2 regions of the Virgibacillus salarius genome follow, and region 1 is predicted to be linked to the other one. Evidence: riboswitches for the same ligand, from Rfam matches in the RefSeq annotation. Region 1 holds a riboswitch; the other holds the start of a gene.
The links. Region 1 has a riboswitch for FMN ahead of ABDZ84_RS10480 (ECF transporter S component). Riboswitches for the same ligand answer to the same signal wherever they lie in the genome.
Positions count from the first base shown of each region.

Region 1 (12,061 bases):
AAGTTCCAGAAGCGTATATAACTACTGGTAAAGAACTAATGAAAAGAGTTGAGGACTTAATCATTCCAAGGGATTAGTCCGATGAGTACATCGTCTTTTTTTAGGATAAATTTTGATGTTGGATTGATATAATAGGTGCTATTTCGAATAATACCTAATAAAATCTGTTGGCTCTTCCGATGAATGGCGGCTGCCTCTCCAAAGGATACATTCTCCAATTCTTCTGGTAATGTAGCATGATGAAATTGTTGAGTTGTTAAGATATGATAAATATCCTCAAATGGTCTCGCCTTGGTTTCTCTAGATAACTCATGGTAAAAAAGAGCACTGGTGAAATCATTAGATCTTAAAATGGTTGTTGCGCCGGCACGATGTGCATTGTCTATTTGTATAGAAGAAAGTATTTCCACTATGATCGGAATTTTAGCGTTATTTCCTCTAATAGCAACGGCTGTAAGGATAGAATGATTATCTGCATCCCTTTCCTTTTTAGTGATATCTGCAGTAATTAATACACGTTCTGCTAGTTTTATATTTGCCTTTTCTAATATACGGTCCTCTGAAGGATCACCTTGTATAAAGTGTACCGGATAATCTGGAAAAGAAACATGGTCCAAGGTTGTATCAATTAGAACCATGCGGATATGCACGGAAGATGTTGAAATAATTTCAATTAATTGTCTGGTCCTCTCGTTCCATCCGATTAAAATTAAATGGTTACTACCTTTAAAAGGGAGTTTACCTTGTGCAAGGTCCTTTTCGTGTTGAATTGTTGCAGCAGATAAAGAGGTTATATAGAAAGCAATTAACCCACCGCCAGTCAAGATTAAACAAATTGCAACGATCTTTCCGGTTGCGGTTAACGGTACAAAGTCTCCGTAACCCACCGTGGCTCCAGTTACAAATGCCCACCATACGCCATCAAATATGCTTGGGAATTGCGTTGGCTCTACGATATGGATTAGGCCACCAAAAAGAAACATAAGCAAAAATATAACTACAAGTAGTCTAATAAAAATAGGCAGTCTGAAGTAGATTTGTTTAAAAATTCGAATGCTCATAACGGTCACCTGTCCCCAAAAATACACGATTCAACGTAGTTTTTTACTCTTATACTCTCCATTATGGACAGGCTTCGCTAATTATAATCTCCAATAGGACAACGGATTAACACAGCTATGTTAACTGAATCACTGATTAACTTCTATTTTTTGCAGTGTTTCTTTTAAACTTTGGTATACATCAGTCCAAAAAGAAGTACGGTTTCGATAAGACTTTGTCATAAAGAGGATCATTTCATCAAATTTTACTTTATAATCTGTAGACTCTTTGCTAGGTAATTCGCTTCGAGATTTTTCTACAAAGGATTGAATTGCTGACGCTCTCGGCCCCCATTTGGCAACTTCATTGCCATTTTTGTCGATAAAAATGAAGATGGGGATGGAGCGAGATTTACCGTTGGTTAAGTATTCATCCATCAGTTCCAGGTTTTTATCTCGATGTAATAAACGAACATCAATTTGGGCTACTTCCGCAATATGTAATAAAATAGGGATGTTCAACATAGCATCGCCACACCAGTCTTCCGTTAAAACAATTACACGTAAATTTTTCTTTTTTACGCTTGCAAAAAACTCCTCATCAGCTGGTAAGGAGAAATGATCATAAATATGTAATAAGTTTTCTTGATGCTGTTCCATTGTTTCAATATATGTGTCAGGTGAAATACCAATATTATACCATTGATTTAAGTCCATCGATTTTCTCTCCTTCAAATCTTTTTATCCCCCATATAACTGGCAGTAAGCCCCCCACATCAAGCAATACAGTAAAACCAATATTGTTAAGTAAGGGATCAATTGCCCGTAAATGTCCGATTGGTTCTAGGGCCTTTAGGTCATACCCTTTTGGTACTACCAATCCGTGTGGGATACACAAAATCCCCACAGATTGAAGTTTCACTTTATTAAAGTGTACACATAGTTATTATACGCGTAAACAAAAGTGCTCTTCATCGAATTTTTTGCTATCATAATAGTAGTACATCATCAAGTTATCGAATAAGGAGGAAAATAGAGTGGTATTAGCAAACCAAGATTTTTTATTAAATTTATTACAAACACCATCACCATCAAGTAGTGAAATGGAAATACAAAAAAAGTGGATACAGTATGTAAAAGAATTTGCTGACGAAATTAGAACGGATCATGCTGGAAACGCGATTGGTGTACTAAATCCAGATGCACCTTTTAAAGTATTACTTGCAGGTCATTGTGATGAAATTGCACTTGTGATTAACCGCATTGATGATCAAGGGTTTTTACATTTTGATCAAATGGGAGGCATTAATCCAAAAGCGGCTGTTGGAATGAAAGTTACTGTTTTAGGCTATCAGCAAACGATTACGGGTGTAATCGGTGTAAATGCTCAGCATCACGGTGGATTAAAGAATGATTTCAGCTTGGAAGATTTATTTATTGATTGTGGGTACAAAACGAAGGAAGAGGCTGAACAACATATCCAAATAGGAGATTTAGTTGTTTACAATACAAAACCAGAGATTTTAAGTGATAGATACGTTTCTGGCCGAGGACTTGATAATCGAACGGGCGCATTTATAGTGGCTGAGGTTTTAAAAGGGTTAAAGGAACGAGGCTGTGAGGTTGGTGTCTATGCAGCAAGTACGGTTAATGAAGAGACAAATATGGGCGGAGCCTATTTTGCAGCTGCGGGAGTTGCACCAGATATGGCAATCGCTTGTGATGTTACTTTTGCTACAGATTATCCAGGAGTGAATAAAAATAAATATGGTGATGTCCGACTAGAGGGTGGACCAGTTCTTGCTAAAGGGGCGCCGATTAATAGGAAAATAAATCAATGGTTAGAAAGAGCCGCGAAGCAGTTAAAGATAAATGTACAATATGAGCTTACACCAAGAATGACAGGTACAGATGCAGATAAAATGAGATTAACCGGTAAAGGGGTTCCTGTGTCTTTAGTGTCGTTACCTTTACGCTATATGCACTCCCCTGTAGAAACGTCTAGCTTGAAAGATATGGAACAAGAAATTGAATTATTAGTTACGATGATTGCTTCTCTAACTGGAAATGAAAGTTTAAACCCATTAGATGAAGATTAAAGATATGTAGCTATCAGTAAGTGCGTATGGTTTCTGCATTATAACGCAAAGTTAACAATATTTCATTCTATAGGCCGAATTATTGTGCGAACATTAAGAATGTATCAAAAAATAAGAATTATTATCTATGGAATATTACAAAATAAAGTAATATAGTAGTATGTTTTCTGTAATGAAGAAAACATCAATGTTAAAATAGGGATATGCCTAGGTAAATAGCTTCATTTTAGTGAAGCAGTTAACTGTTTTCTAGGCTGTAAAGTAATGGAAAGTAACCCCTCATTCCTTATCTTATAAGGAATGAGGGGTTTTTTATGAAGTTTTAGTAGGTGAAACATACGAATTAATACCTATGAAAAGTTGATGAAAAAATATTACTAATCTACCAATTTTGAAAATTCAGCTTTTGTTCGACTTGATTCGACATTATTTTATCTAGTTAATCTACTATACTTGCTGTAACAACTTAGATTTTTCTGGAGGCACCACTGTCAGTTGAGAACCAAATTTTCAAGGGGGGAGGCAGAAGGTGTTTTTAATTTGTTGGTTCTTGTCTGCATCAGAATGTGTCAAAAATTGAGGGGAGGAATAGCTGTGAAGGCTAAAAGAAGACGACGTCAATCTAAAGCACTAAGTATTGCAGCAACGGTATTAATGACATTTTCGTTAATTACACCAGGAATAGCCAGCGCGGAATCAAGCGGTAAGCTTCATCAGTCTGCCCATGATTCTAATAAGATAGCCGAGGCAAAAGTGAGTGATCGATTAGTAAAAGCATTTAAAGACGACGACAAAGTAACCTTCCTGGTAAAATTTAATGAAAAAGCAGATGTCATGAAGGTCGCAAAAAATGCAAGATCTGATGCAGCAAAAGCAAGCTTGTCAGGACAAAAGGCGGAGCATATGCAGCGCTCAGCTGTAATATCCGAATTAAAGACTACTGCACTAGAATCACAAGCAAATGTAAAAGCTTTTCTGGAGGAGCAAGAGGCAAAAGGTAATATTGAGAGCTTCAAATCCTACCATATTGTAAATGGAATGGCGGTAACTGCTACAAAAGAAATAGCAGAAAAGCTAGCGACGTTTGCAGAGGTAGAAAAAATATTACCAAATGAAGAACGCGAACTTTATGATGTGACAATTGATAAAGAGGCTGGAAAAATCGAATCGGAATTAACCAATATTGAGTGGAATGTGGATCGTGTTGGAGCGCCGTCTGTTTGGGAGATGGGCTTTGATGGAACTGGTACAGTAGTAGCTAGTATTGATAGTGGTGCACAATGGGATCACCCAGCATTACAGGAAAAATATCGTGGCTATAATAATGATACCGGTGAAGTTGATCATACCTATAGCTTTTTCGATGCGACTGCAGATGAAGAAGAAGCATATGACGACCATGGACATGGAACACATGTTACCGGGACAATGGTTGGAAGTGAACCTGATGGTTCTAACCAAGTTGGTGTAGCACCTGGTGCAAAATGGATTTCAGCCAAAGGATTAAATGCAGCAGGTAGTGGCTATGATACATGGCTGATAGCTGCAGCTGAATGGATGCTTGCTCCTGGTGGAGATGCGTCAATGGCTCCAGATGTCGTAAATAATTCTTGGGGTGGTGGACCTGGCTTAGACGAGTGGTACCGTGATGTGGTTATTGCTTGGAGAGCAGCAGAAATATTCCCTGAATTTTCAGCGGGTAACACATCGCTTGGAAATCCAGGTGGACCAGGTTCTGTAGCTGTGCCAGCAAATTATCCGGAATCATTTGCAACTGGTGCAACAGATGTTAATGATGTATTAGCAGGGTTTTCTCTTCAGGGACCATCTCCTTATGATGAAATTAAACCTGAAATTTCAGCACCTGGTGTTAATATTCGTTCCAGTGTACCTGGTGGTGGCTATGAAGGTGGATGGAATGGAACATCAATGGCTGGTCCAGCAGTATCTGCTGTAGTTGCATTATTAAAGCAAGCAGATGCTAGCCTAACTGTTGATGAAATTGAAGAAATTCTTACAACAACGGCTACGCCATTAACAGATGACAACTTTACAGAGGTACCGAATAATGGTTATGGTCATGGGCTTGTAAATGCATATGATGCCATTTCTTTACTTGTTACAGGGTTAGGAACACTTGAGGGACAGGTTACTAAGGCAGGAGAGGATACAGAAGCTCCCGTCTTCGAACATGAAGGTCCTAGTGAATCTTATACTGGAATGGATTTGAATTTGTCCATTCAAGTATCGGACAACATAAGTGTAAACAGTGTAAATCTATCGTATACAGATCAAGATGGTGAAACACAAACTGTCGAAGCGGAACGTGTTTCAGGAGATTATAAAGAAGGTGAATACCAAGTAACGATTCCTGGAGAGCAAATAGATGGTGAATCTCTAACGTATACTTGGACAATTAATGATTTTGGTAACAATGAAGTAACCAGTGATACGTATGAGGTTACTTTATTATCTGGAGTCTCAGTTGGTTTCTCTGACGATTTTGAATCAGCATCGGCTGGCTGGACAGTGTTTGGTGAAAATAACAGCTGGGAGCGTGGTGTTCCAACTTCTGGACCAGAGAGTGCAGCTTCAGGAGAAAACGTATATGCTACAAATTTAGCAGGTGAGTATGATAGTAACACAAACACTACACTGGTTATGCCACCAATTGATTTACCAGAAGGAAATGCATACTTGCAATTCAATCAATGGTACAATATTGAAAACAATTGGGATTACGGTCATGTGTTTATATCAACTGACCAAGAAGATTGGACACAATTAACGGAAATAACGAATACCTCAGATGGTTGGGAAAGCGTAGAAGTAGACTTGTCTGAATATAGTGGACAGCGTGTGTATATTGGCTTTAATCTTGACACAGATGGGAGTGTCACTAGAGATGGCTGGTATATTGATGACGTAACACTAGCAGATACTTCTAATGGTGAAAGTGCATCTTTGGCAAAGGATCGAGGCTATATAGGGGTAGTTGGTTTCGATAACGCTGCTTTAGGTGTTATTAAAACGGATACAAAGGATACGCTAAAAGAAAAAGTTTATCCTGCAAAAATTCAGCCAGTAAAGCCAAAGAAAGAACCATTAGTAGATAAAGAGGCAGTCAGCCCAACACTACTTCCTATGAGTGCACAGGTTAGTGTCCTAGAAAGTGGTCGTTCGGTGACTACGGACCCTGCAACAGGTAGTTACTCATTACTTCATGCCGCAGGAGAATATACGGTAAAAGCAGAAGCATACGGGTTTGAATCAGCAGAACAATCCGTAACCATTGAAGCTGATGGTGCTGCTGAAGCTGATTTTACGCTAGAAGAAGTTGATCAATACACAGTTAGCGGTACGGTAACTGATCAGCAAACAGGCGAGCCAATCTCAGGGGCTTCTCTTCTATTAGTTGAGGATGCAAATGTTGAACCTGTGACAACTGATGAAAACGGTAACTATTCGCTTACAGCTTATGAAGGAACATATACACTAAAAGTAGTGTCTAGCGGTTATCATGGTACGGAAGTTGAAGTTTCTCTAGCGGATAGCGATACGACAGCAGATGTCGAGTTAGAACCATTCTATACGGTTCCTGGTGGAGAAATAGCATATGATGATGGTACACCAGAAAACGCTCGTGCATTTTATGATGCTTTCAATGGTTGGGCAGTGAAAATGTCTCTTCCTGAAGGAGAAGAAGCTGGGGTAGTTGATTCTGGTGTATTCAAATTCTGGGATGAAGAGTTCCCTAACCCTGGTGGAACTGCATTCCAAGTAGAAGTTTGGGATGCTTCAGGACCAGACGGTGCTCCGGGTGAAAAACTTGCTGGACCATTTGACGCAGAGGCAAATCGCGATAAAGATGCATGGACGGTAGTTGATCTTTCTGAGCATGGAATTACTGTAGATGGTGATTTCTATATGGTATATATCCAAACTGCTCCAAATACAGGTGCTCCAGGTCTAGCTACAGATGAAAGCAGTCCTAATGCTGAACGCAGCTACCAATTAGTAGGAGGGGCTTGGTCTAAATCTCCTGCTAATGAAGGAAATTACATGATTCGCGCTCGTGTAAACTATGAGGTGGAGGAACCTGTCATTACTTCTCCAGCTGAAGATATGATTACAAACGAAACCGAATTGACTGTTGAAGGTACTGCTTCACCAACAACGACCGTTCAATTAATGAATAATGGCGAAGAAGCCGGTACTGCTGAAATTGGTGATGATGGTTCATTTGCTATTCCGGTAGAATTGATGGAAGGAGCGAATGAATTAACTGCTGTATCATTACTTGATGGTACTCCAACAGGTGAATCTGATCCTGTAACTGTAACGTTGGATACAGAGTCTCCTGAATTAACGATAGACAGCCCTAAGGATGGAGAGAAATCTAATCGTGAAACCGTAACTGTAGAAGGTTCAGTTTCTGATACCAACCTAGATTTCGTGGAAGTGAATGGACAAGAAGCGGCTGTTGAAGATGGCATGTATTCTAAACGAATACTTTTAGAAAACGGAGAAAATGAAATTGAAGTAACTGCTCATGATTTAGCAGGCAATACGTCCACTGAATCTGTTACTATTGATGTAGATTTCACTGTACCAGAAATTGAGAATCTGACTCCTGAGGAAGATGTTACACTTGAAGCAGGTGAGACGGTGAAATTTGAATTTGATAGTGAACCAGGGCTTAGAGCGACGTACTTTATTCATATGCCATTGACCAATACGGTTATGAACGCTACGGAGCTTCCAATGATGGAAACATCAGATGGACATTATGTAGGTTATTGGACTGCAACTAGCAATGTTGTTGCTGAAGGGGCAGTAATAGAAGTAAAGGTCGAAGATGACTATGGCAACGAAACTCGTGAGCAAGCTGAAGGTAAATTATTTATCAATGTCGAAGAATAAGCATCCTTCATAATTTCTTAGCATGTATAAATCACTTCGCTCCATTATTACTGGGGCGGAGTGATTTTTTTTGTAGTCTAGGAAATTTTAACGTACTTCCGAAAGAAGTCTCCAACTTCAAGCGTGTGAAGGGCGTAGCCCAACGGTAAGGGGGAGATGAATTTCGGTTGGGTGACAGCCCAAAGGCTTTTTTTCCTTTTTTGTTCAAAGCACAACCCAACAGTGAATGATCGAAATTCATCAATGCCTATAAAAGTGCCAGTTCAAGACTTAGCAAGATGGATTTTCTTCATGTCCGTAAAAAGTTATGGAAAGAAATGTTTTGGTCAAGAAGTTTTTGTTTGTTGACGACTGGCGGTTCGCCTATTGAAATAGTATTATCACCGTTGATTCGCTCCAGTCGCTACGTTTCTAATCGGATGCTTGCGCTTTTGTTCATTCTATAGTTTAGCTGATTATTGCTTTTCCGCTAAAGTCTATACTTAATTTGATTGAAAACTTATCGATTGAGTAGGTAAACATAGATATTGCAATACGAATAAAGATAGGTTAAAATAACGGTACAACATAATATCGATTCCATCTTCGGGGCAGGGTGAAATTCCCGACCGACGGTAAGAAGCAGTTAATTGCTTTAAGTCCGTGACCCACAGCAGGCATTTTGCTGTGGCTGATCTGGTGTAAGTCCAGAACCGACAGTTACAGTCTGGATGGGAGAAGATGTCGAGCCAAGAAAAGGTGCGTTAGTTCGCACTGCTTTTTCCTAATGAATTTATGGTACCCTAAAGCCCCGGTTAGGCCGCGCTTTAGGGTTTTTCATTTGCTAACTGTTAGGCTCATATCCTTCATCACGAGATAGGAATCGATAATTGATGAAGGAGGAAAACGATGAAACGTAACATGCAATCATCAAAGCTATTAAAACTTATTATTTTATCACTTTTAGGTACCATATCTTTGCTCTTATTTTTCCTGAATTTCCCATTGCCTTTGTTGCCAGGCTATTTAAAAGTAGATTTCAGTGATGTCCCGGCATTAATGGCTTCCCTTATTTTTTCACCATTAGCTGGGGTTATTGTTGTAGCGATTAAGAATATTCTTTATTTAGCTATAAGTGGTGGTACAGATCCGGTAGGAGTTATTGCAAATTTTATGGCCGGGATTATGTTCGTCATTCCAGTATCCCTCTTATATCATAAATATAAAGGAGTCAAAAGTGTTGTTTCTGGACTAGTAACGGGAACGATCATAATGGCTCTGGGAATGAGTTTGTTAAATTATTTCATCATTCTACCTGCTTACAGCTGGTTTATGGGCTGGGAGGATATGTCAAATTCCGTTAAATGGTTCTCCGTTTACGCATATGTTCTTCCATTTAATGTAATAAAGGGTATCATCGTTGGAGCGTTATTTATCCCGTTATTTATTAAATTAAAAAGCTGGATTGAACAAAAACAAGTCCATATTGCTTCATAGAAAAAAGGGCGATTATGTAACGCCGTAGGAGTATAGAAAAACGCTCGTTTTTCTATACTCCTTTTGGTGTGCCAGGCATGTGCGCACGCTCTAGGGTTAAAGTCCCGAACGGTGAAGGTCGTCGTAGGCGTTAGCTGAAAGCAAGGGTATTCAAAGGAAGGCTTCGGAAGCGTTCCATCGTACTAGTAGAAACATTCTTTTTCAAGGAGTCTACGTAATTTGGCTGTACTCGTATGCACATTTATTTTTATCGTTCGGGCTTTGGATTAACAATTTTAGCTTCGTACACCAACTTCAAAAGGGAGAATACACCATCGATTCTAGGCGAAATAGCAATAGCTTAAAGTTGCTTATCGATACTTGCGCAAAGGAAAATTTTCTTTATTGCTTTTTTTGTCTTTTTGAAACAATACCGATTGTGCATCTAGAAATGCATATGAGTGAGCCTTGCTCATCAGTAATCTTAATATCCCAAACCATTGTTGATTTTCCTGCATGAAGAGGGATGGCAGTAGCTGTTACTATACCGGTTCGCTTACTTTTGATATGATTCGCATTAATTTCAATGCCGAAAATAGATTCTTGCTCCATATCTGCGTGTAATGTAGCCCCAATGCTAGCAGCGGTCTCAGCAAGTGCAGCACTAGCACCACCATGTAAGTATCCAGCTGGCTGATGTGTACGTTCATCAACCGGCATCGTGACTACTACTTTATTCTTCGTCAATGTCTCAATTTCCATTCCTAATGTTTTCAGTAACGTATGGTCCATAGTATAATATCCCCTTATTAAATGTACATACTAATAACTAAAGATATCCCAAGTAAAATTCCGTAAATGGAGTTTGTTTTACCAGTTGCTGCCATTGCTGGCATCATTTCAATTGGCTCTGTCTTGCCTTTAAATTTGTTAATGACATCAACTGCTTTAATAATTCCAATAAATGTAATGAAAGACCATAGTGGGAAAATGTCTGCTATAATAAGCGTCGCAGTCGTTATGAAGGCTACAATGAACATCAATGCTAGAAAGCGGACTGCATTTTTTCTTCCCAAAAGTATAGCTAGTGTTTTCCGACCATTTTCTTTATCATTATCTAGATCACGAATATTATTAGATAGCATGATTGCGCCAATAAACAATGCTATTGGAATGGAAGCAATTAGTACCTCACCAGTGATCGTGTTTGTTTGGATAAAGTAACTAATTCCAATAATGACCGTACCCATTAGGAAACCGGAGAATAACTCACCAAGTGGTGTATAAGCTATGGGTAGAGGACCACCTGTATATAAATAACCAAATACCATACATATTAAACCGATAGCAGCTATCCACCAACTAGATTGAATACTTATATAGATACCAATTAAGATGGCAATTCCAAAAAAAGCAAGTGCTAAGCGGAGGACAGTTTTTGGATTTATTCCATCACGAACAATGGTGCCCCCGATACCAACAGAATCCTCGGTATCTAGTCCTTTAGCATAATCATAATATTCGTTGAACATATTCGTTGCCGCCTGAATTAGCATGGAGGCAATTAACATTGCGATAAATAATAATATGTGAACATGGCCTTCTCGAAAAGCAAGCATAGACCCAACAAATACTGGAACGAAAGATGCTGTCAGTGTATGAGGACGTAATAAACGCCACCATACTTGAAAACCATCCTTTTCATTCATTGCATCCTTTATATTAACTTTATTTAATGATTGCATGGTATGCTCCTCCTGTTTTTGTACCAATATCATATTAATGATATGGAAATTGCTATATAGTGTCAACGTTTGGGTTTGATTTTCTTGAGAAACAGTTGAAAAGAGAATAGAATAAAGATGGAAGTTTTGTCATTGTTAGTTTAACGGAGGTTTATTCAGATGATTGAAGTACAAGATAAACAACTGGAAGAGATCTTGGAAGACGCAATTAGTAGCCTTTCTATTAATAAGGTCCAGCTTTGTAGCATAACGAAAAAGATTCAACCTAAAAATCCGGTTTGTTTTTTTGAAGCAGCACGACAGATAGAGAAGGATCGCGTCTTTTGGACGAGCACAAATGATGCATTTTCTATAGCTGGCGTTGGAAATGCGTATGATATCAGTGCTAATGAAAATCGTTTTCAACATATGGAATTAAAATGGAAACAAGTAATAGATCAAGCCATTATTCATAATTCGTTTGATGTTCCTGGTACTGGATTAGTCTCATTGGGGGGAATGGATTTTGATCCTAAAAAGGACCGAACCGAGCTTTGGGGCGATTTTCCAGCTATTCAATTTACTGTTCCAGAATATATGTTAACGAAATATAAGGAAAACTATTATTTTACAATAAATGTTTTGGCTAAAAAAACGGATCATCCTATTCAATTGGCAAATCAACTACGTGATACTGAACGTTTCCTTCTCACGCCAATAAAGGCAGAGAAGGAAAAACTACGTATGTTAACTACAAAAGTCATTGCACCTGAAGAATGGAAAAAAACGGTAAAGAAAGCAACGGAAGAAATCCGCCATA
Region 1 covers NZ_BAAACY010000078.1:61,286-73,346, forward strand. Annotated here, with positions in the region: gene ABDZ84_RS10450 (YugN-like family protein) at 1-77, shown strand, start outside; gene ABDZ84_RS10455 (potassium channel family protein) at 57-1,061, opposite strand; gene ABDZ84_RS10460 (thioredoxin family protein) at 1,191-1,757, opposite strand; gene ABDZ84_RS10465 (M20/M25/M40 family metallo-hydrolase) at 2,078-3,139, shown strand; gene ABDZ84_RS10470 (S8 family serine peptidase) at 3,794-8,062, shown strand; partial or broken gene ABDZ84_RS10475 (transposase) at 8,263-8,508, shown strand; FMN riboswitch at 8,640-8,788, shown strand; gene ABDZ84_RS10480 (ECF transporter S component) at 8,951-9,538, shown strand; gene ABDZ84_RS10485 (hotdog fold thioesterase) at 9,920-10,309, opposite strand; gene ABDZ84_RS10490 (1,4-dihydroxy-2-naphthoate polyprenyltransferase) at 10,327-11,262, opposite strand; gene ABDZ84_RS10495 (isochorismate synthase) at 11,422-12,061, shown strand, end outside.

Region 2 (12,061 bases), on a different contig from region 1:
AAATGTTTTTTCCTTCATCTCATGAACACGATCAATTCTTGCTTTTTGCTTTGTCGAACGAGCTTTAGCTCCACGCTTTAACCACGCTAACTCCCTGCGTAGCGTATTTTTATGCTTCATCTCATTACTTCTCTCCAGCGCTTCACGCTCTGCCTTTTTTTCTAAAAAAATCTCATAATTCCCTTCATACGAATAAAGCTTTCCTTTGTCTAATTCGAAAATTCGATTCGTCACACGATTTAAAAAGTATCGATCGTGTGTAACTACTAATAGGGAGCCACGATATGATTGTAAATACCTCTCAAGCCAATCAATCGTCTCATTATCCAAATGGTTCGTCGGCTCATCTAAAATGAGGAGATCAGCAGGCTGAATTAAGGCTTTGGCAATGGCCACTCGCTTTTTTTGTCCCCCAGATAACGCATTTATTTTTCTATTAAATTCTGTAATGCCTAGCTTCGTTAGGACCGTTTTGGCTGCTGTATTTGCTTCCCACGCATTTGCCTCATCCATCTTCTGCTGCATCACAAGCAAATTTGATTGCGCTTTTTCACTTGTTGGATCACGTTGTAAATCCAGCAATGCTCGCTCATAATCGCGCATCACACGCATAATTAACGAATTACCATAATAAATCTGCTCCATCACTGTCAAATCCCCATCTAAATCTGGATCTTGGGCTAAGTATTCAATTTGATAATCTTTTGCGTGCTGAATCGTACCCTGTTCTGGTGACTCAAGTTTTGCGATTGTTTTAAGGAATGTAGACTTCCCGGTACCATTTACTCCAATTAACCCTATTCGTTCATGCGCAGCAATGATACAGGAAACAGATTGAAATAATATTTTATCACCAAATGATTTCGTTATATTTTCAACGGTTAGCATTCTCGATCATCCTTCAACTCTTTCGATTCTTTAACCATGTTTTAATAATAATAGCAATTAACAATAGCATCCAAGAAGTTACAAGGTAGAAAATAACTTTACTTGGCTCAGCCATCTCTGAAAAGAAAAAAGCCATTCCCGTCCATACAACAGCAATGATAACTAATTGTCCTAATAATAGCTTAATAATAATCTCCCCCATATCTGTGAACACAAGATCTTTTATCATTCATATTTTTTATATATAAAGTGAAACTTCCATCCGTGGGGGGTTTTGTTTTTCCCCACGGATGGTTAGGTGAACCGATCGGACATTTACTGGCAGTTGTTCCACACTTACCCATATTGGTTCACTTTATTGCTTAAAGTGCGGATCTTACTGCCAGTTATATGCGGGATAAAGTGAAACTTCAATCCGTGGGGGGTTTTGTTTTTCCCCACGGATGGTTAGTACCACAAGGGTATGACCTAAAGGCCCTTAAACCGATCGGACATTTATTGAAAGTTGTTCCACACTTACCCATATTGGGTTCACTTCATTGCTTAAAGTGCGGATCTTACTGCCAGTTATATGCGGGATAAATTAAAAAAATCCTCTACGGACAAGTTTATCCTATCCCTATGGATTTTTCCAACGTTAGAAGGATATTATTTTAGATAAAGTGAAACTTCAATCAGTTGGTGGTTTTGTTTATCCACCACTGATTGTTAGGTGAACCAATCGGACATTTACTGGCAGTTGAACACCTTCTTATCCATATTGCTTTCACTTTATTCCTTGAGGTGGGGGGCTTACTGCCAGTTATGTGGAATAAAGTAAGAAAGAGAAATAGCAAAATAAGCAAAGCAACTCCTCTAACTATTTCTGAGAAGTTGCTTACTTGCTTTGATATATCGTTTTATAATGATCGAAGTAAATTTGCCATTTCTATAGCTGATAACGCTGCTTCCGCTCCTTTATTACCTGCTTTTGTACCAGCACGTTCAATTGCCTGCTCAATGGACTCCGTTGTTAAGACACCAAAAATAACTGGCTTCTCGGATTGTAAGGATGCTTGAGATATCCCCTTTGCTGCTTCATTACAAACATAATCAAAATGAGGTGTCGAGCCTCGAATAACTGTTCCTAAAGTAATAATGGCATCATAGTCTGCTTTCAGAGCCATTTTCTTAGCAATTAATGGAAGCTCGTATGCTCCAGGAACCCAAACAATCGTAATATTTTCCTTTGCTACACCATGTCTAATTAAGGCATCCTCAGCCCCCTCGAGAAGTTTACTAGTAATAAAGTCATTAAACCTACTTACAACAATACCGATTCTTAAATCGGTTCCTACAAGATTACCTTCCAATATATGTCCCATTTTGCTTACACTCCTCTTCTATCATTAATCGATAATTGATTAAATCTTCAATAGAAATCATACATAAGTTAAACTTGGCAGCCATTCTTTCTAAATCTGGCACTCTCGCCATCATGCCGTTTTCTTTAATTATTTCACAGATAACTCCTGATGGGGCTGCTCCACAAAGTTTTGCTAAATCCACGGAAGCTTCTGTATGTCCAGGACGTGTTAAAACACCTCCACCCTTAGCAATTAAAGGAAATACGTGACCTGGCTGTTTAAAATCCTCTTTCATTGCAAATTTATTAACTAAGGCACGAATTGTCGTTGAGCGTTCATGTGCGCTTATCCCAGTAGTTGTATCCTTATAATCTATACTGACTGTAAAGGCTGTTGATAGCGGATCGTTATTGTTTGATGTCATTAAAGAAAGTCCAACTCGCTCTGCTACTTCTGACTCAATCGATGTACAAACCAGGCCTTTACCGTGGGTGATCATAAAGTTTATCGTATCAGGAGTGATCAGTTCAGATAGTGCTACTAAATCTCCTTCATTTTCTCTCTGTTCATCATCCACAACGATGATAGGTCTCCCTGTCTTTAATTGATCGATAGCCTCTTCAATTGTGTTCATTTATGGCACCTCCTAGATAATACCTTTTTGTTTAAGAAAATTATGATCAAGCTCCCTTGAATCAGTAGAATGGGAAAGCAATTGCTCTACATGTTTCACGAGCATATCACACTCTATATTCACCAAGCTCCCCTTGCCTTTATCTCCTAAAATAGTCACGGAAGCTGTATGAGGAATTAATGATATCGTAAAGACATTCCCACGAACTTGAAATAGTGTTAAGCTTACACCATCGACTGCAATCGAACCCTTTTTTAGTAAATATCTTTCTAGTTCCTTATCCACTTCAATGTCATAATAAATGGCATTCTCCTTTTGATATTTCTGAATAATCGTTCCAGTACCGTCAACATGGCCAGAAACAAAATGTCCACCAAATCGACTGTTAACTCCCATCGCCCTCTCTAGGTTCACTTCAGACCCTTTCGTCAGTTCCTTTAGAGAGGTAGCTTTCATTGTCTCTGGCATCACCTCCGCAGAGAAGCCAATATCATCAAATGCAGCAACTGTTAGACAAGTCCCATTAACAGCAACACTATCACCAACGTGCATATCCATGATCACCTTTTTGGCAGTAATTGTTAAAAAGATTGCCTGTTTAGATGGTTGCTTTATGGAGCGAATGACACCTTTCTCTTCAATAATTCCAGTAAACATAAATTTCACTCCTTTTTCCTAAAATTGAAGCGTACTAGATCGAACTTATACTGGTTTTATCTTTCCAACCAGTAGAACAAAAGCGCAAGCGCACGATTAGAAACGTAGCGACTAGAGCCAGTCAACGGAGATAAAGGAATCACGTTGTGCTTGCGAACCGATGATGACTTATCGCAGGGCGATTCGTGAAGTCGCATCGTTTCTTGGCGCTGGAGCTGGACGCGGTTCAACACGCCCAAATTTATCCATATGGACAAATTTACTAGACTACGAAAAAAGCCTCTGAATTTCGCTTCAGAGGCTTTGAGGACAGAATTTCGTCACCACATGTATACGTAAATAAGCCATTGAAAATATGAATGGCAAAAAAACGTTGGCAAATAGCATACGTATCCTATTTGCTAACATGCTGCGTCAAAAATTCCTTCTCCCATCCAGACTTTAACTGTCGGCTCTGGAGTCACACCAGATCCACCGTTTGGCATTATGCCGCACGGGTCACGGACTAAGAAGTAAATAACTTCATCACCGCCGATTGGGAATTTCACCCGACCCCGAAGGAAATAACTACTATATTATATTTTCCTTATTACGGTAGTAACTTTTTATTATTATAGGGGCATTTATTGGTTCCTATAAACCACCGCCAAGTTCCTACCAAAATCCTTCCACTTTCCTTAAGGATTATTGCTTAAATATTATCAATACTTATATAAAAATGCAAGGAGATATTTTTCTCCCCCATCATCTTTATAGCTTCCTAAAGTTGTGTAAGCATTCATTTAACTATAGATATTCGTACTTCTGTAATCAAATCAAGTGAAGCTTCCATCTGTTTTTAAAACATATACGTACAAAGGCTTCATTCGCCACATCCTGTGGCAACGCCTTTGTGACCTACTTCCATTTAGGCCCGAACCAATCGGACATTTACTGGCAGTTGATCCACACTTATCCATATTGGTTTCACTTGATTGCTTGAAGTGGGGACTTACTGCCAGTTATATGCGGGATAAAAAATAAATATATGGTTATATAATAAATGGGTCACACCATAAAATAGTAATTATTACAGTACCTTCCTTGCTATTGCATTTCACTAGTAATCATCGTAAGATTATCTGCTGAAGAAGCCACTTCGTCCATTGCTTTACCTAATTCATCCAATACGTTCACAAATGAAATAAACTCTTTTTCAATCTTATTATTTTGAATCCTGGTTTTTTTCATCGTATTAACAATCTCTGCAAAATGCGTTTCCGATTCTTTAAACGTATCGTTTCCATTTTCGATTTCTTCGCTAATTTTATATAATGATCCAGTTAATTTTTCTACTTGTTGATCTGTATTCGAGATAAGGGTTGACACATTTGTGACTGATCTTTTTGTTTCATCTGCAAGTTTCCTAACTTCTTCTGCCACGACTGCAAATCCACGACCGTGCTCACCAGCTCGTGCAGCCTCAATTGAAGCATTAAGAGAAAGCAGGCTTGTTTGATCAGCGATCCCCGTTACAATATCAATAATTCCTTGCATTTTTTTTGATATATCTGCTAAAGCCTTCACCTCACTAGCAAGCTTATGTATAGAATAATGAATTGTCGACATGTTTTCCTTCTGTTCGTTTACTTGCTGCTTACCATTTGTCGCTCGCTTCTCTGCTAAATATGAAAGCTCTGACCCAGCATTCGCAATTAATACAATTTCATCTGATTGTGAACTCAGTTGTTGGAACGCAGCATTTGTTTCTTCCGATATGGCCGCAAGATTCTCCGATGCATGTGCTACATTTTCTCGTATTAATTGCTTTTGTTCCTCTGCTTGTTTTTTTATCCGCTCTGTTTCCGCATCATATGCTTCCAATACCAGCTGTTGCTCTAAATTTACTATTTTTGAAATGGATCGAATTGCTAGGAAACATTCGTCTTTTGAGTTAATGTTCTTCTCTATTATTGTCACCAATGACAAGAACAGGTCTTGAAAGGCACACATGTACCACTTTGTATCAAGTCCGATATGTACATGTATTAAAGCGATTCGTTGTCGTTTGGAGAAATATTCCTCATTGATTACCCCTGTAAACATTTCCGAGATATGTCTTTTTAAAGTTTGCTTTAGTTTTTCTATAGAACTATGTTGCTTAATAATTTGTAGTAAAGCAGGTTCATTTTCTAGATTTTGATAAAATCTATCAACCATAAAATCCAGATTTTCTACGACATATTCTTGCGTACAATGAATTATTCGTAAATCGGCCTCCGTAAGTCCAATCATCTGAAATTGTCTCTCTACTTCACTACCAGCTTCTATTTGAAGCTTGGCTTGTCCACCTTCTAATTGACGTGTGGTAGTTTTTTTGGTATTTCTTAACATCAATTGTTTCCCCCTATCTGTATAGGGTTAATATCGGCAAAATAGTTACTTATTTTCAGTCTAGTGAACGATCCCTTCGATCGACTTGTAGTTTTTATGGTTAATTCAGCCCTAATTTACTAGATAGTCTATTTTCACGTGAGTATAAATGTTTATAAAGTGAAAATTCAATGAGTTAGGGGTGTTGTTTTATCCTCCACCGAAAGTTAGTTCCAGAGCAAAAGCGAAAGCGCCTGATTAGAACCGTAGGGACTGGAGCGAGTCAACGGAGATAAAGAAATTACGATGAGCTTGCAAGCCGATGATGACTTAGATTAGGGAGATTCGTGAAGTCACCTCGTTTCTGGGTGCTGGAGCTGGATGTGGCTCAACACGCCCATATTTATCCACATGGGCAAATTTTATACTTCTTATCTTTCAAGGATATGACCTAAGGCCTTTGAACCAATCGGACATTGACTGGCAGTCCATCCCCTACTTAAACATATTGGTTTCCTTTATTGCTTGAATTTATATGCGGGATAAACGAAACACATATGATGCCCTATTTTCATTAATAAAGAAATAATTGCATGAAATCAAATTGCGAAACTAATACCAATGGTTTATTTATCAATAACCGTTTAAAAACCTGGTAAATGTTAGTGACCTAAGATTATTAATGTATTCACGTTTACACGCTGTTCACTACAATGAAGCAGGAGAAAAGAACTACGAAAAATTTTGGAAAAATAGCTACAAAACTATCATTTTTAAAATTAAGACAAATATTGACAAAGTTCTACACTACTCTCCATATATAGTTAGAGACAACTACCAATGGAACTAGGGGGAATTTATACCAAAAAAAGGAGGAGAAAAAATGCAGCAATTTCCCATGAGGAAATATATTGCCGTTCTGCTAACCTGTATCTTACTTATCACATTAGCTACGCCATATCTATCACATGTTTTTGCCCAACAAGATAAGCGCGAGTCTGCTAGTCAAGTAATACAAAGTAAGCTAGTAAAAACATTTGATAAAACTGATTATGTGCGTTATCTAGTTATTCTTAAGGATCAGGTCAATACTGTACAGCTAGCAGAAAGTGCAAAAAAAGAAGCAATACAAGCAAAACTTTCTACCGCTAAGGCAAAACAACTCAAACAAAGGACCGTTGTGTCTGCATTACAAGAAAATGCCGAAAAAACGCAACAGGATCTAAAGTCCTTACTAAAAAAACAAAAACAATCGGGGAACATCAAGCAATTTCACAGCTATTTCATTGTTAATGCCTTTTCTGTTACCGGAAATGAGAAATCAGTGGAAAGAATCGCTAAATCTAAGCAGGTAAAATCGATCATACTGGATGAACAACAGCAACTTCTTCCTATTGAAGAGGATAATACGTTCGCCGTAAAACAAACAGACAACCAGTCAGAGGATACCGAATGGAATATTGAGCGAATAGGAGCACCGGAAGTTTGGGAAAGAAATATAACTGGAGAGGGTGCCGTCGTTGCAAATATTGATAGTGGAGTAGAAGGTAATCATCCAGCTTTAACCAGACAATACAGAGGTTATCAAGAAGATGATCCTGATCAACCAGTTCATGAATTCAATTGGCATGACGCTGTTTTTGATCGCTCACGTCCAATGGATTCAGATGGCCACGGAACGCATACCATGGGCACGATGGTTGGTCAAGAGGAAGGTGGACAAAATAAAATCGGTGTCGCTCCAGGTGCAAAGTGGATTGCTACCAGAGCATTCTATCAAGGAACAGGCTATGACTCTTATATTTTGGAAGCCGCAGAATGGATACTAGCCCCAACAGATGCGAACGGTGAGCCTCATCCGGAAAAAGCTCCAGATGTGGTAAATAACTCTTGGGGTGGTAGCCCAATAAACAATGACTGGTTTCGACCAATGGTACAGGCATGGCGCAGTGCTGGAATCGTTCCTATATTCTCTGTAGGAAATGCAGGGTTCTTGAATCCATCAGAGCCTGGTACAGCTTCAGCACCAGCGAATTATCCAGAATCCATTGCTGTCGGTGCTACTGATGCAAATGATGATTTAGCATCGTTCTCTCTTCAAGGACCGTCAGAGAGAGGTGAAATAAAACCAGATATCTCTGCTCCCGGAGTTACCATTCGTTCTTCTCTACCTGGTGCATCATGGAATACATTTGACTATGGGGAGTCTAGCGGTACTTCTATGGCCGCCCCACATGTTGCAGCTGCAATATTATTAATGAAGCAAGTCGATGCTTCTTTAACCGTTGATGAGATAGAAAATATCTTAAAGCTAACTGCTACGGAAAAAACGAATGAGGAGTATACAAATGCCCCAAATAATGGTTATGGGTACGGTATTCTAAATGTAGACGATGCAGTAGAAGCTGTTGAACAAGGAATAGGCACAATTACAGGACAGGTTCAGACGTATGGACAAGATGATCAAGCTCCAACAGTAGAATCAGAACTCAGAGAAGCTGTGTTTTTAAATGAAAATGCTTCTTTTTCGGTACATGCGGAAGATAATACAAGTGTTAATGATGTTACACTACATGTACAGTATGACAATAATACAGAACGTAGCTATCCAGCTGCTATAATTGAAGGAAACCATCAAAGTGGTTCGTATACTTCTGTTGTGCCACTAGAAGATATTTCAGGTACGTCACTACATTATTGGTGGAGAGTCGAAGATTTCAGTGGAAATGTAACAGAAAGTGAACCTCAATTAGTTCGTATAGAGGAAGGTATAACGGATGGCTACTCAGAAGACTTTGAATCTTATCCAGACGGCTGGTATTCCTTTGGTACTAATAATTCCTGGGAATGGGGACTACCAAGCTACGGACCAGAAGAAGCGGCCTCTGGTAGAAAATTACTGGGCACAAATCTTCGTGGACAATATGAAATGCATTCAGATATGACGATGGTTATGCCACCAATTCTTCCAGAGAACGGAACACAACTGCGCTTTAAACAATGGTACGAGTTAAGCTATTTCGGCTGGGATACAGGAACAATATATGTTTCTACTGACAAGGAAAATTGGGAAGAATTGTATCATATTACAGAATCGAATGACAACTGGCACGAAACAGGAATTGATTTATCTGACTATGCAGGAGAAAAGATTTATATTGGGTTTAATTTAAAGTCACAGGATAATCAATTTGCTGGATGGTATCTTGACGATGTTCGTCTAACAAACGATCGTGCACAAAAAAACGAGAAGCAAAACATGAAAACACCTGGAACGATGAAAACGACTATGCAGGAACATTTATCCTATCCAATATCTACTTTACAAGCAACCAATGATTCAGATCTCTTACCCGTAGGTGAAGCTACCATTGGAGTAGAAGAAACTGGATGGGAAACAAAATCCAATCCTAAAAATGGAGAATTTATCATTCATCACCCACCCGGTGATTACACACTATCCGTTAATGCCTATGGATATAGCCCGGTAACAGAGACTGTGACGTTATCTGAGAATGGGGATATTTCTCCGACAATTTCCTTAGAGCCGCTACCTAAGCAGGAAATCTCGGGAACAATTACAGATAAAAACGGTAATAAAATTGAAAATGCAACCATTTTTCTATTGGAAGACGAGCATGCGGAACCTGTTAAATCTAGCGAAAATGGTACCTATACTTTGCAAGCCTATGAGGGTGCTTATACAGTAAAAGTATTTGCAGAAGGATATGATGGTGAAGCTAAGTCTGTACTGGTGAAGGAAAATGAGGCAAACCAGCTAGACTTTGAATTAACAACGTTCTCCAGCAATGAGACGTCAGAAATTTATTATGACAATGGAGAGTATGGTAAAAATCTAGCCATGCTCTTAGAAGGCAATGGCTTTGCTGTAAAAATGGCTTTAGATGAAGGAAAGGAATCCGCTATGCTAACAGGTGCAAAGCTCCAATTTTGGGCATCTCACGTCCCTGTACCTGGTGGAGATGATATTTTGATCGCAATTTATGATGCCACGGGTGAAAATGGAGCTCCTGGAAATCGATTAGCGGGACCAATTGAAGCAAAAGCAAAACGAGATTTAAATCAATGGACAGAAGTAGACCTTTCGCAACATGGCATTGTCGTTGAGGATGATTTCTATGTCGTTTACCTTCAAGCAAATGACTATCCGTTTATTCCTGGATTTGTTTCAGATGGTGACATTGAAAATGCTGCGGGAAAAAGCTGGGACTACATTGGCGGAAAATGGTTCAAAGCAAACGATAATATAGGTAACTATATGATACGTGCTGTGGTTGATTATGGAAAAGACACTCCTGATTTTGCAACACCTGTAATCACATCACCGGAAGCGGATTACGATACCAATGAGCAACAGCTCACAATCGAGGGTACCGCCTCTCCAGGAACCATTGCACAGCTTATGAATAACGATGAAGAACGTGAATCAGTGGAGGTTGCTGAAGACGGATCCTTTACAATAGATACAGTGCTTACGGAAGGAGAAAATGAGCTTACTATCGTCTCTTTATACAACGGTCAGCCCGTAGGTGAATCAGAATCGGTTACTGTTACGTTCAGCAAAGAACCTTCCCTAACAATTGATTCTCCTAAGGATGGAGAAAAAACAAATCGAGAAGTTATAACTGTTGAAGGTACAGTATCCGTTGGTAATCTTGATGTTGTCACAGTTAATGGACAACAAGCAACGGTTTCGGACGATGGTAATTACACAAAACGGGTTATGGTAAACAATGGTGAAAATCTAATCGAAGTCATTGCAAAAGATAGAAGCGGAAATCAGGTCAAGAAAACCATTACAGTTGACGTAAACCATACCATTCCATCTATTAATCACCTTAATCCGGAGGATGACGTATTTCTTGAAACAGGAGAATCCGTTCATATCGAGTTTGATAGTGTTCCAGGTCTTAAAGCTTCTTTTCTTATTCATATGCCACTGGTTAATGAACCCTTAGGACTTGCAAATGTAACCGAATTGCCCATGATAGAAACATCAGATGGCCATTATCAAGGCTTTTGGACAGCAATCAATAACCTACGTGCACAAGGAGCTGTTATTGAAGTTAAGGTTGAAGATGAATATGGAAATACTAATCGTCAACAGGCAAACGGAAAACTCTTTATAAATTGAGACTTCTTTCAGTGGGGGTTTTGTTTATCCCCCCACTTACCAATAATGGTTTCCCTTTATTGCTTGAAGCGGGTGGAGTACTGCCAGTTATATAGGAGATAAATGACGACGGAATCATCTCCTTTGGAGCAAACGTTATGGAAAGGAGATTGATCCAAAGCCATGTAAAGTGGAAATGACGGAAAATGCTAATATTCTATGATATTCTATGAGATGAAAAATAGTATAAAGAAGATGTAGTAAAAGGTCTAACTCTTTCCCACGGAATATCGCATATTTCCGTGATTAGAAAAAGGAGCTGTCTTTTTGAAGTGACAGCTCCTTTTTTGTAGTCTAGGAGATATTTTATCTCCTTTAGCTCGCTCCAGTCATTACGTTTCTAATTTGGCGCTAGCACTTTTGTTCTTATGTCTGCATAGCTAAAAATTGTTGATTACTTGATTCGTTTGTAGCATTCGCATTCTCATATGCTTCAAGTAGTAAATCAACGATATGCACAGCTTGCATTTCATCAGATAATCCTTCACGCTCAATCCCAAGCTTCATCTGCAATAAACAACCTGGATTAGCAGTAACAATCATTTTTGCCTCTGTTTTCTGTACCTGCTCCATTTTGTAATCTAAAATTTGCATAGACATTTCCGATTGTACAATATTGTAGATACCTGCTGAACCGCAGCATCGGCTTGCATCCTTCATTTCTACATACCGAACACCTTCGATAGACTCAAGTAATTGTCTAGGCTCCATAAACGTCTTTTGTCCATTTTTCAGATGGCAAGAGTCTTGATAGGTAATAATTTTTTTCTCAAGCGCAAGCGGTTGTTTATGAAAATCTAATTCAATTAATATACTTGTTATATCTTTAATCTTAGCACAAAAACTTTTCGCACGTTCACTCCATACAGGATCATCCTTTAGGAGATGATCATATTCTACTAAAAAGGCACCACAGCCTCCCGCATTGGTAATAATAAAATCAACACCCGCTACTTCAAATGCCTGAATATTACGTTTTGCCATTTCTTT
Region 2 covers NZ_BAAACY010000016.1:40,043-52,103, reverse strand. Annotated here, with positions in the region: gene ABDZ84_RS02815 (ABC-F family ATP-binding cassette domain-containing protein) at 1-888, opposite strand, end outside; gene ABDZ84_RS02810 (hypothetical protein) at 902-1,117, opposite strand; gene ribH (6,7-dimethyl-8-ribityllumazine synthase) at 1,788-2,252, opposite strand; partial or broken gene ribB (3,4-dihydroxy-2-butanone-4-phosphate synthase) at 2,254-2,868, opposite strand; gene ribE (riboflavin synthase) at 2,881-3,525, opposite strand; FMN riboswitch at 3,944-4,091, opposite strand; gene ABDZ84_RS02790 (protoglobin domain-containing protein) at 4,612-5,898, opposite strand; gene ABDZ84_RS02785 (S8 family serine peptidase) at 6,761-11,032, shown strand; gene ABDZ84_RS02780 ((Fe-S)-binding protein) at 11,438-12,061, opposite strand, start outside.
Region 2: linked by a shared signal. The riboswitch ahead of ribE (riboflavin synthase) and the one ahead of ABDZ84_RS10480 (ECF transporter S component) in region 1 are both predicted to bind FMN.